DNA from 3 places in the Rhodococcus sp. NPDC056960 genome. Region 3 is predicted to be linked to each of the others. Evidence: riboswitches for the same ligand, from Rfam matches in the RefSeq annotation. Region 3 holds a riboswitch; each other region holds the start of a gene.
The links. A riboswitch is a leader RNA that binds a small molecule or an ion and turns the genes downstream of it on or off. The one in region 3 is predicted to bind cobalamin.

Region 1 (3,253 bases), on a different contig from region 3:
GTCGGGGGTGATGGTGAACTCGCCCTCGATCAGGAGCGCCGGCACCGTGACCGCCGCCCACTGATCCCAGAAGTGCCTGCCACCCCACTCCTCGGAGATGTCGCGGAACGTGTCGACGTCCCCGTGCAGGTACCACCCGTCGGCGCGCTTCTCGAACGAATCCAGGAAGTACTGTCCGGCGACCGGGCCGAAGAACTCGAACAGGTCCTCCCGTGTCGCGAACGGCTGCGGCCAGTTCGAGATCATCGCCGCCCAGTTCTCCGCGGTGCGGCCACGGAAGTCGGGTGCCATGTCCTCGAGCACCAGCGCCGCGACCTTCTCCGGGTATTCGGCCGCCAGGAACCAGGCGTGGAGAGCGCCCATCGAATGGCCGATCACGACCCAGGGCTCGGTGACGGGGGCGAGGGCGGCGGCGAGGTCGTCGACGAACGCTTCGGTGGTCAGTTCCGGAGGTGTGGGACGTCCGTGACCGGCGGCGTCGAACGTGAAGACGTGGCCGTGCTCGCGGAGCCACGGCACCTGCCGCCCCCATGTCCGGGCGCTGCCCATCAGCCCGTGCAGCAGCAGAATCGGCTGTCCCGTTCCACCCTCGTCGTGCAACGCACTCTCACCCGCCACCTCTCCGACGCTAGCGGAGTAACCTCGCCCGCATGGCAGTGGTGAAGATCAACGCAATCGACATCCCCGAGGGCGCGGGCCCCGAACTCGAGAAGCGCTTCGCGGGACGCGCGCACGCCGTGGAGAACTCTCCCGGCTTCCTCGGCTTCCAGCTCCTCCGTCCGGTGAAGGGCGAGAACCGCTACTTCGTCGTCACGCAGTGGGAGAGCGAAGAGGCTTTCGCGGCGTGGCGCGACGGTCCGGCCAGGGAGGCGCACGCCGGTGAGCGGCAGAAGCCGGTGGCGTCCGGGGCGTCGCTGCTGGAGTTCGAGGTCGTTCTCGACGTCACGGCGGCGAACAAGAGCTGAGCGGTGCGGCGGGGCGGAAGGATTGACACGACGGCCCGCCGGGTGCAAAAGTTCGCAGGACAATGCGATGGTTCGGCAGGAATCCGGTGTAATCCCGGAGCGGTCGCGCCACTGTAAATCGGAGTAGTCCTTCACGGGAACCACCTCGACAGCCAGATACTGCGGCCATCGCCTGGACCTAGGGGACGCGAAATCCCAGGAGGAACTATGGCACTCGCCTACGCACCCGGCTCGTCGGTCGACACGACCCGTCTCGCCGTGATCTCTTTCGCGATCGTTCTGTTCGCGATGCTCGCTCTCTACCTCGTGGGATTCGACCAGGGCGCGATTTCGCGCAGTGGCATGTACATGCACGAACTGATGCATGACGGACGCCACCTCCTGGGTCTGCCATGCCACTGACCGATTCCTTCACGAAACTCCTCATCCGCGGTCTGCTCGCCGGCCTCATCGCAGGCATCCTGGCCGGTGGCGTCGCATTCGTCCTCGGTGAGTCGCACATCGACGCGGCCATCGCGATCGAAGAGTCGCACAGCGCAGCGGAAGCCCCGGAGCACACGCACGACACATCCGCGGCGGACGAGCCGGCCGGGCACTCCCACGACGAGGAAGATGCACTGGTCAGTCGCAACGGACAGCGCTTCGGGCTGTTTCTCGCCACCTCCCTCGCGGGGCTCGCGCTCGGCGCGATCTTCGCCGTCGTCGCCCACTACGCGCGCCGGGTGACCACGTTGTCGGGGCCGGTACTCGGTCTGACACTGGCCACGCTGGGGTGGCTGGCCATCGAGGCGGTGCCGTTCTTCAAGTACCCCGCCAACCCGCCGGCGGTCGGGGACCCGGACACGATCAACCAGCGCACCTGGCTGTGGCTCGCCGCCGTCGTGCTGGGACTGCTCGCGGTGGTGGCCTCGGTGTTCGCGTCGAAGGCAGTGGTGGCGCAGGAGTTCCTGTCGGTGCGGATCGCGGCACCGGTTCTCGCCTTCCTCGTGGTCGTGACCATCGGATACCTCGTGCTGCCCACCGTCAACGAAGTGGGTGACGACTTCCCCGCAGTGCTGCTGTGGCAGTTCCGCCTGTCGTCGCTCGCGACCCAGGCGACGCTGTGGCTGGTGCTCGGCTTGGGCTTCGCGTTCCTCACGGAGCGGGCCAGCCGGGCGAAGACGCCCGCCGCGGCGAACGCCGTCTGAGTTCGGCGTCAGCGGGAGTTGTCCCATCGGGCCGGGTCCGCCTCCAGGGCGGCCCGGTCCCAGCCACCCCGGTCGGCGGCCGCGTCGTACGTGCCGTGCAGGAACTGCAGCAGGGCGGCATCGGGATCGTCCGCGGTCCGGACGGTCTCGTACGGCAGCAGGAACTGCCGGAACTCCGGGCTGTAGAAGGCACCGTCCGGCCCCACCGGATAGTCGGCGAAGCCGTCCGGTTCCGGGTAGGCGTACGCATAGAACGCGCCTTCCGCGCCGCCGCCCGGCCAGAACCCGCAGCTACTCAGCTCGTGTGAGTAGCCCTCCACCATCACCCAGTCTCCGCAATTCGGTGCTCCCCCGGGGTGAGTCGGCGCGGTCCGTCCCGAGAACCGGGTGCAGGCCAGGTCCAGCGCGCCCCAGAAGAAGTGCACCGGGCTGACCTTCCCGATGAAATGGGAGCGGAACTCGTGCAGGACACGGTCGGCCTGCACCAGCTGCCGCCAGAACTGGCGCACCGACTCCCCGTCGTACGAGCAGTGCTGGGTGTCCTGCGCGAACGGCACCGCGGGCTCCACCTCGTTGGGCCGGGCCAGGATCGTCGTCGTCACGTCCAGCTCGGCCAGCGTGTCCATCGTCTCCGCGTAGAAGTCGGCCACCGACTTCGGTTCGAGTGCAACCGTCCCCCTGGCGCCCTCACTCGTGCGGATCACCAGTTGCTGGTCGAAGAAGTCGAACTCGATGTCGAAACAGCCGGTGCCGTACGGGATGGTCGACGTGGTCAGGCCACGGGGGCTCACGTACAGCGGCACCTGCCACCAGTGATTGATCAACGGTGCGTGAGCCAGCCGGATCTTCCCGACGATCTGCGTCCACATGTGCAGGGTTTCCCTCGTGGACGTCCAGTCGTCCACCTTCAAAGCGGGCCATGCATCTCGGGTTCCTGCCTGCTCGTGCACAGTGCCTCCCTGCCGACGACGTGCATTTCAATCTGCCCGCCGTTCCGGGTGTTGGCAAGAGGCCGGGTCACGCATCTCGTCGCGGTGGTCGCCGCGCTGCATGGTTCGGCCTGCGCGAATCGCTACGTCGCGCGCACCTGATCGTCCGCGC
Region 2 (3,253 bases), on a different contig from region 3:
CTTCCTGGGGCGCGAACACGGTGCGGGCGATTGCGTCCACCCACACCAGGAAGATCGCCCCGACCACGGCGGTGGTCGGGAGCAGCCGGCTGTGCCGGGGGCCGACGAGGAACCGTGCGGCGTGCGGGAGCACCAGACCCACGAACCCGATCGCGCCCGCCGCGCTGACGAGCGCCGCGGTGACCAGGGCGGTGATCCCGAGCAGCAGAAGGCGGATCCACCGCACGGACACCCCGAGTGCGGCGGCCGCGGTGTTGCCGAACGTGAACGCGTCGAGCGCCGACGACTGCGTCAGGCACACCACCAGGCCGGCCAGGGTGATCGCGCCGCACACGGCGACGTCGGTCCAGTCGGCGCCCGACAGCGATCCCAGCAGCCAGAACAGCACCCCGCGGGTCTGCTCGGCGTCGGCGGAGGAGATCACGATGAACGACGTGAGCGCGGAGAAGAGCTGTGTACCAGCCACTCCGGCGAGCACCACCCGGGAGGTGCCGCCACCGGCACCGCTCGCCAGCAGCATCACCAGGACGAACGCGATCACCGCACCGGCGAACGCGCCCGCGGACAGCGACACGGCGCCGGCACCGAGCCCGAGGACCACGACGACGACGGCGCCGGTCGAGGCCCCGGAGGAGATGCCGAGCACGAACGGGTCGGCGAGCGGATTACGCAGCAGTGACTGCATGATCGTCCCGCACAGGGCCAGCCCGGCGCCACAGACGGCGGCGAGGAGGGTCCGCGGCAGGCGGAGCTCCCACACGATGCCGTCCTTGATCCGGCTCACCCCGGACGTGCCGACACCCGCGTGCTCGAGCACCACCGCATACACGTCGCCGACCGACAGGCTGGCGGGACCGAAGGTGATGACCACCGCGATGGACCCGGCCAGCACCATCAGGGCGCCGAGCAGGAGCACCCCGAGCGCCGGTCCGGACGCGGCCCGTGCCGTTCGGTTTTCGCGTCGGGTCGCGGTCGTGGTCAGCGCGCCAGTCCCCACTGCTTCAGCGCGGCCGCCGTCTTCTCCACGCCGTCGACGGTGCGAATCGACGGGTTCAGGTCGGCGCCGTTGACCACGATGTACCGCTTGTCGCGGACGGCGGTGAGCCGCTGCGTGACGGGGTTCGACTCGAGGAACGCGATCTTGCTGTCGAGTGCGTCGCCGTCGATGCTGCGCCGGCTGAGGTCGGCGAGCACCAGTGCGGTGGGGTCGCGGTCGAGCACGCTCTCCCAGCTCACCTGGGGCCACTCGTTGGTGGTGTCGGCGAAGATGTTCTGCGCGGCAACCGAGTTGGTGATGATCCCGGACGAGCCGCAGCAGCCCGCCATGTACGGGGTCCTGGTGTCGGCGAACCAGAACGCCAGCGACACCCCGGAGGCCGTGACCTCACGGGATGCGGCGTCGAAGCGCTGCTGCAGTTCCGCGACGAACCGCTCGCCGCGCTCGCGGACGTCGAAGATGGCGGCGAGTTCCCGGATCTCCTTGTAGACGGTGTCGATGCGCAGCGGTTCGGTGCGGGCGCCGTCGGCGTTCACGCTCTCGTCGGTCTTGTCGACGCAGTCGGTCGGGGAGAGGTAGCTGGGCACCCCGAGCTGGTCGAACTGGTCGCGGTCGGCGACACCACCCGGGCCGAGAGTGCCCCCGAACGACGCCGTCACGAAATCGGGTTCGGTGTCGAGGACCACCTCGAAGGACGGTTTGTTGTCGGCCAGCCGCGCAACGCGGGCGTTGTCGCCGGCCAGGTTCTCGCGGACCGGGTCGGTCCAGGTGGCGGTTCCCACCATCCGATCCGCCAGTCCAAGGGAGAGCAGGATCTCGGTCGAGCCCTGGTTCAGCGACACCGCGCGCTGCGGCGGTGCGTCGATCGTGACGGTGTGGCCGCAGTTCTCGACGGTCATCGGAAAGGCGGACGCGCCCGGGGCCGCCTCCGACGCCGGTTCGTCCGGCGTCGACGAGCAGGCGGAGAGCAGCAGGATCGAGGCGGCAGTGAGGGTGACACCGAGACGGTGCCAGGACGTGCGCATAACGAGAAGAACTCCTTCATCAGGGCTCAGTCGCGGAGCCGAGGAACACCGAACTCGATCGGTGAGCAGTCGGACTCCGGCCCTGTTCGGACCGTCACCGTTGCGCGTCAGTCCCGGATTCACACCGGGTTCCCTCGCCGATCGTGGCCGCACGGACGGCCTCGCACACCATAGCCCCTGTGAGTACTTGTTAACCGCGGGCGGTTAACAAGTACTCACGGGTGTATTCGGACAGCGGTCGCCCGTCGACCGCGATGCCGTACGGGGACGTCCGGGACTTCTTCTACGATCGCGCTGACGGCATGCCGAACTGCCACGCACCGCTGCGGCACACCCGGGAATCCACAGCGCGTCTGCGACACTGGCGGCGGAGCGATGGTGCGCCGGGCGCCGCTGTCGTCACGACACGGGACTACGAGGGGGACCGCGAAATATGCCGGGGATGGACAGACACCTGCACGACACGCCGTTCTCACACCGTCACCGATTCGTGGCTCTCGCCGCCGGCATCGCCGCCGCGGTCGCCGTGGGGGCCGCACCGCTCGCCACCGCGCAGCCGGCTCCGGGTGGCGGCCTCGCCTGGGGGTCGTGCCCGGCCGAGTACGAGCGCGATCCGGCGGCCGATCAGTGCGCCTCGGTCACCGTTCCCCGCAATTACGCCGACCCCGCCGGCGGCACGATCGACGTGCTCGTCACCCGCCACCGCGCCGAGGATCCGGGCGCGCGCCGAGGCGTCCTGTTCACCAACCCCGGTGGGCCCGGCGGCGACGCGATCGGCTCGACCAGCATGTTCGCCGACATCCTGCCCGACGCCGTCCGCGCGCAGTGGGACGTGATCGGTGTGCAACCGCGCGGGCTCCCGTACGCCGGCGCCGTCGACTGCACCCTGACCCCCGAGCAGACGACGGCACTGGGTCTCGGCTTCGGCGGGGCCGCCACGCGGGCCGCATGCGAGTCCGCGGCCCCCGGCACCACGGCGCACCTGACGACCGAGAACACCGCGCGGGACTGGGATCAGGTCCGGCTCGCGCTGGGCGAGGACGTGATCGACATCTACGGCCTGTCCTACGGCACGATCCTCGGATCCACCTACGCGACGCTGTTTCCCCAGCACACCGGTCGCATGGTCCTCGATTCCGCCGTCGATCAGCACTGGCTGTGGAACGACGTGCTGTGGCAGCAGAACGACGGCTACAAGAAACGCTTCTACGACCTCATGGACTGGATCGCC
Region 3 (3,253 bases):
GATCCGGATCGGGTTTTCCTCGAGTTGCTCGTCGGTCAGCCAGTCCGGGTCCTGGCCGCCGGCGGCGATGAGGGCGTGGATCAGCGCGTCGCCGTCCCGGGCGGCGAGGCCGGGGACGGCGTCGGGCCCGTCCGCGGGGCCCAGGTCGTATCCGGCGGCCCGCATCTCGGTGAGCAACCGGATGGCGCTGGCCGGGGTGTCGAGGCCGACGGCGTTGCCGATGCGGGCGTGCTTCGTCGGGTACGCCGACAGCATCAGGGCGATCCGGCGCTCCTGAGCGGGGATGTGCCGGAGCCGGGCGTGCCGGACGGCGATGCCCGCGACCCGGGAGGCGCGTTCGGCGTCGGGAACGTAGGTGGACAGCCCGTCGGCGTCGATCTCCTTGAACGAGAACGGCACCGTGATGAGGCGGCCGTCGAATTCGGGGACCGCGACCTGGGTGGCGACGTCGAGCGGCGACAGCCCGTCGTCGTTGGACTCCCACGACTCCCGGCTGCTGGTCAGGCACAGCCCCTGCAGGATCGGCACGTCCAGCGCGGCCAGCGCGGCCACATCCCAGGCCTCGTCGTCGCCACCGGCCGAGACGCCGGCCGGCTTGGTGCCGCCGGCGGCGAGCACGGTGACGACCATCGCGTCCGCGCGGCGCAGCGTCGTCAGCAGCTCCGGCTCGGCGGTGCGCAGTGACGCGCAGAAGATCGGCAGCGGTGTGCCGCCCGCCGCCTCGACGGCGTCGCACAGCGCCTCGATGTAGCGGGTGTTCCCGGCCAGGTGCTGGGCGCGGTAGTAGAGAACGGCGATGGTGGGGCGGTCCGGTGCGACGGCGGGGGCGAACGGCGCGACCCCCCAGCTCGGCAGGTGCACCGGCGCCTCGAAACCGTGGCCGGTCAGCAGCACGGTGTCCGACAGGAAGTGGTGCAGCTGGGCGAGGTTGTCGGCGCCGCCCTCGGCGAGATAGTTGTGTGCCTCCGCCGACACACCGGCGGTGACGGTCGAGCACTCCATCAGCTCGGCGTCCGGTGCGTGCTCGCCGCCGAGAACCACCACGGGCAGTCCGCTGGCCAGGACCGCGTCGAGGCCCTCCGCCCACGCCCGCTTACCGCCGAGGATGCGCACGACGACCAGGTCGGCGCCGTCGAGCAGTCCCGGCAGGTCCTCCTCGACCAGCAGCCGGGCCGGGTTCGCCCAGCGGTAGTCCGCCCCGCTGGCGCGTGCGCTGAGCAGGTCGGTGTCGGAGGTGGAGAGCAGCAGGATCACGTGTGGAGCCTTCCTGGGGGTGTCGCGCCCCGTGGCAGTGGTTCTGTGCGGAACCGCCGGTCGGAGGACGGCAGGTGAGGGTCTGGCTCGCCCACCGGGTTCGGCGAGCTCACAGTGGCGCGACCGCACCGGATTTTCACCGGTTTCCTCTCCTGCCGTCGCAAGTGCTGGTGATGCTACCCGGGCCCGCACGTAACCTGGGACCATGGTCGACTCCCGTTCCCGCCCCGATGCGTGCCCCGGCGCGCTGCAGGTCCACCAGGCCGCCGACGGTGCGCTCGCCCGGGTCCGCCTCCCCGGAGGTGTGCTGACCTCTCCCCAGCTGCAGACGCTCGCGGAGTCGGCCCGCGACCTCGGGAACGGCGAGATCGAACTGACGTCCCGGGGCAACGCGCAACTGCGGGCGGTGGGTGACCCACGGGAGTTCGCCCGGCGCCTCGCCGAGGTGGGCCTTCTGCCGTCGGAGACGCACGAGCGGGTGCGCAACATCCTCGTCTCGCCGCTGACCGGCCGGATCGGTGGTCTCGCGGATCTGCGGGATCTGGTCGACGACCTCGACCGGACGTTGTGCGCGGACTCCGCGCTGGCGGAACTGCCCGGCCGCACCCTGTTCACCCTCGACGACGGTCGCGGCGACGTCTCGGCGCTCGGCGGCGACTTCGGCGTCCATGCGGTGAGCGAGACGGAGGTGGCCCTGGTCCTTGCCGGGCGGGACAGCGGCGCCCGGATCACGAGGACGGAGACGGTGTCCGTGCTGCTCGACGCCGCGCGTGTCTTCCTGGAACTGCGTGATCGGCACTGGCGGCTGTCCGAGATCGCCGACGGGGTCGACCGGACACTGGCGGCGCTCGCCCTCACCCCGACCGCGGAACCGGTGCGCGGGTTCGACGAGCATCGGCCACCCATCGGGTGGCTGGACCAACCGGACGGCAACGTGACGCTCGGTGGCGGTCTGGCGTTCGGGATCCTCGACGCCCGGTTGGCGGAGTTCCTCGCCGCGGTCGAGAGGCCGGTGATCGTCACGCCGTGGAAGTCGGTGCTGCTGTGCGGCCTCGACGAGTGGTCCGCCGAGCAGGTGGTGCGCGTCCTCGCCCCGATGGGCCTGATCTTCGACGAGAATTCTCCCTGGCTGAACGTCAGTGCGTGCACCGGGCAACCCGGTTGCGAGAAGGCACTCGCCGATGTCCGCTCCGACGCACGGGACGCCGTCGCGAGCGGTGAACTCCCGGTGGCGGGGCGGCAGCACTGGTCGGGCTGCGAACGCTGCTGCGGACGGCCGAAGGGTGCGGTCGCCGACGTCGTCGCGACCGAGACGGGTTACCGGGTGGAGGAGCCGTGAACACGGTCCCTCTATCGTGAGCGGATGATCGAGTACATCCGAGACGGCGCGGAGATCTACCGCCAGTCCTTCGCCACGATCCGCGCCGAGGCGGATCTCAGTGCCTTTCCCGAGGGCGTCTCGCAGGCCGTTGTCCGCATGATCCACGCGAGCGGTCAGGTCAATCTCGTGGACGACGTCGCGTTCACCCCCGGTGTCGTGAAGGCTGCCCGCGCGGCGCTGGCGGGCGGCGCCCCGATCCTGTGCGACGCGCAGATGGTGGCCGCCGGCGTCACTCGCAAGCGGCTCCCGGCGGACAACGAGGTGCTCTGCACGCTGCGTGATCCGCGGGTGCCGGTGCTGGCGGAACAGATCGGGAACACCCGCTCGGCGGCCGCGCTCGAATTGTGGGGCAGCAAACTGGAGGGGGCCGTCGTCGCGATCGGCAACGCCCCGACCGCCCTGTTCTACCTGCTGGACATGATCGAGTCCGGCGCACCGCGACCCGCCGCGATCGTCGGCGGTCCCGTCGGTTTCATCGGGGCGGCGGAATCGAAGGAAGCGTTGATCGAGCATCCCAGCGGACTCGACTATCTGGTGGTCCGCGGCCGCCGCGGCGGCAGCGCCATCACGGCGGCGGCCCTGAATGCGATTGCGAGCGAGGTCGAATGAGCTCCGAAC

Region 1: it holds a riboswitch for cobalamin, as region 3 does, so the genes downstream of both, ACFTWF_RS18940 (CbtB domain-containing protein) here and cobN (cobaltochelatase subunit CobN) in region 3, are expected to answer to the same signal.
Region 2: it holds a riboswitch for cobalamin, as region 3 does, so the genes downstream of both, ACFTWF_RS04405 (ABC transporter substrate-binding protein) here and cobN (cobaltochelatase subunit CobN) in region 3, are expected to answer to the same signal.

The regions. Positions count from the first base shown of each region.
Region 1 is NZ_JBHURF010000011.1:93,436-96,688, reverse strand. It holds gene ACFTWF_RS18950 (alpha/beta fold hydrolase) at 1-618, opposite strand, end outside; gene ACFTWF_RS18945 (antibiotic biosynthesis monooxygenase) at 651-965, shown strand; cobalamin riboswitch at 1,017-1,150, shown strand; gene ACFTWF_RS18940 (CbtB domain-containing protein) at 1,173-1,367, shown strand; gene ACFTWF_RS18935 (CbtA family protein) at 1,358-2,152, shown strand; gene ACFTWF_RS18930 (DUF5996 family protein) at 2,161-3,102, opposite strand; gene ACFTWF_RS18925 (DsbA family oxidoreductase) at 3,225-3,253, opposite strand, start outside.
Region 2 is NZ_JBHURF010000002.1:288,288-291,540, reverse strand. It holds gene ACFTWF_RS04410 (FecCD family ABC transporter permease) at 1-895, opposite strand, end outside; gene ACFTWF_RS04405 (ABC transporter substrate-binding protein) at 979-2,022, opposite strand; cobalamin riboswitch at 2,072-2,198, opposite strand; gene ACFTWF_RS04400 (alpha/beta fold hydrolase) at 2,456-3,253, shown strand, end outside.
Region 3 is NZ_JBHURF010000009.1:117,625-120,877, reverse strand. It holds gene cobN (cobaltochelatase subunit CobN) at 1-1,254, opposite strand, end outside; cobalamin riboswitch at 1,310-1,459, opposite strand; gene cobG (precorrin-3B synthase) at 1,460-2,593, shown strand; gene ACFTWF_RS16105 (precorrin-8X methylmutase) at 2,618-3,244, shown strand; gene cobJ (precorrin-3B C(17)-methyltransferase) at 3,241-3,253, shown strand, end outside.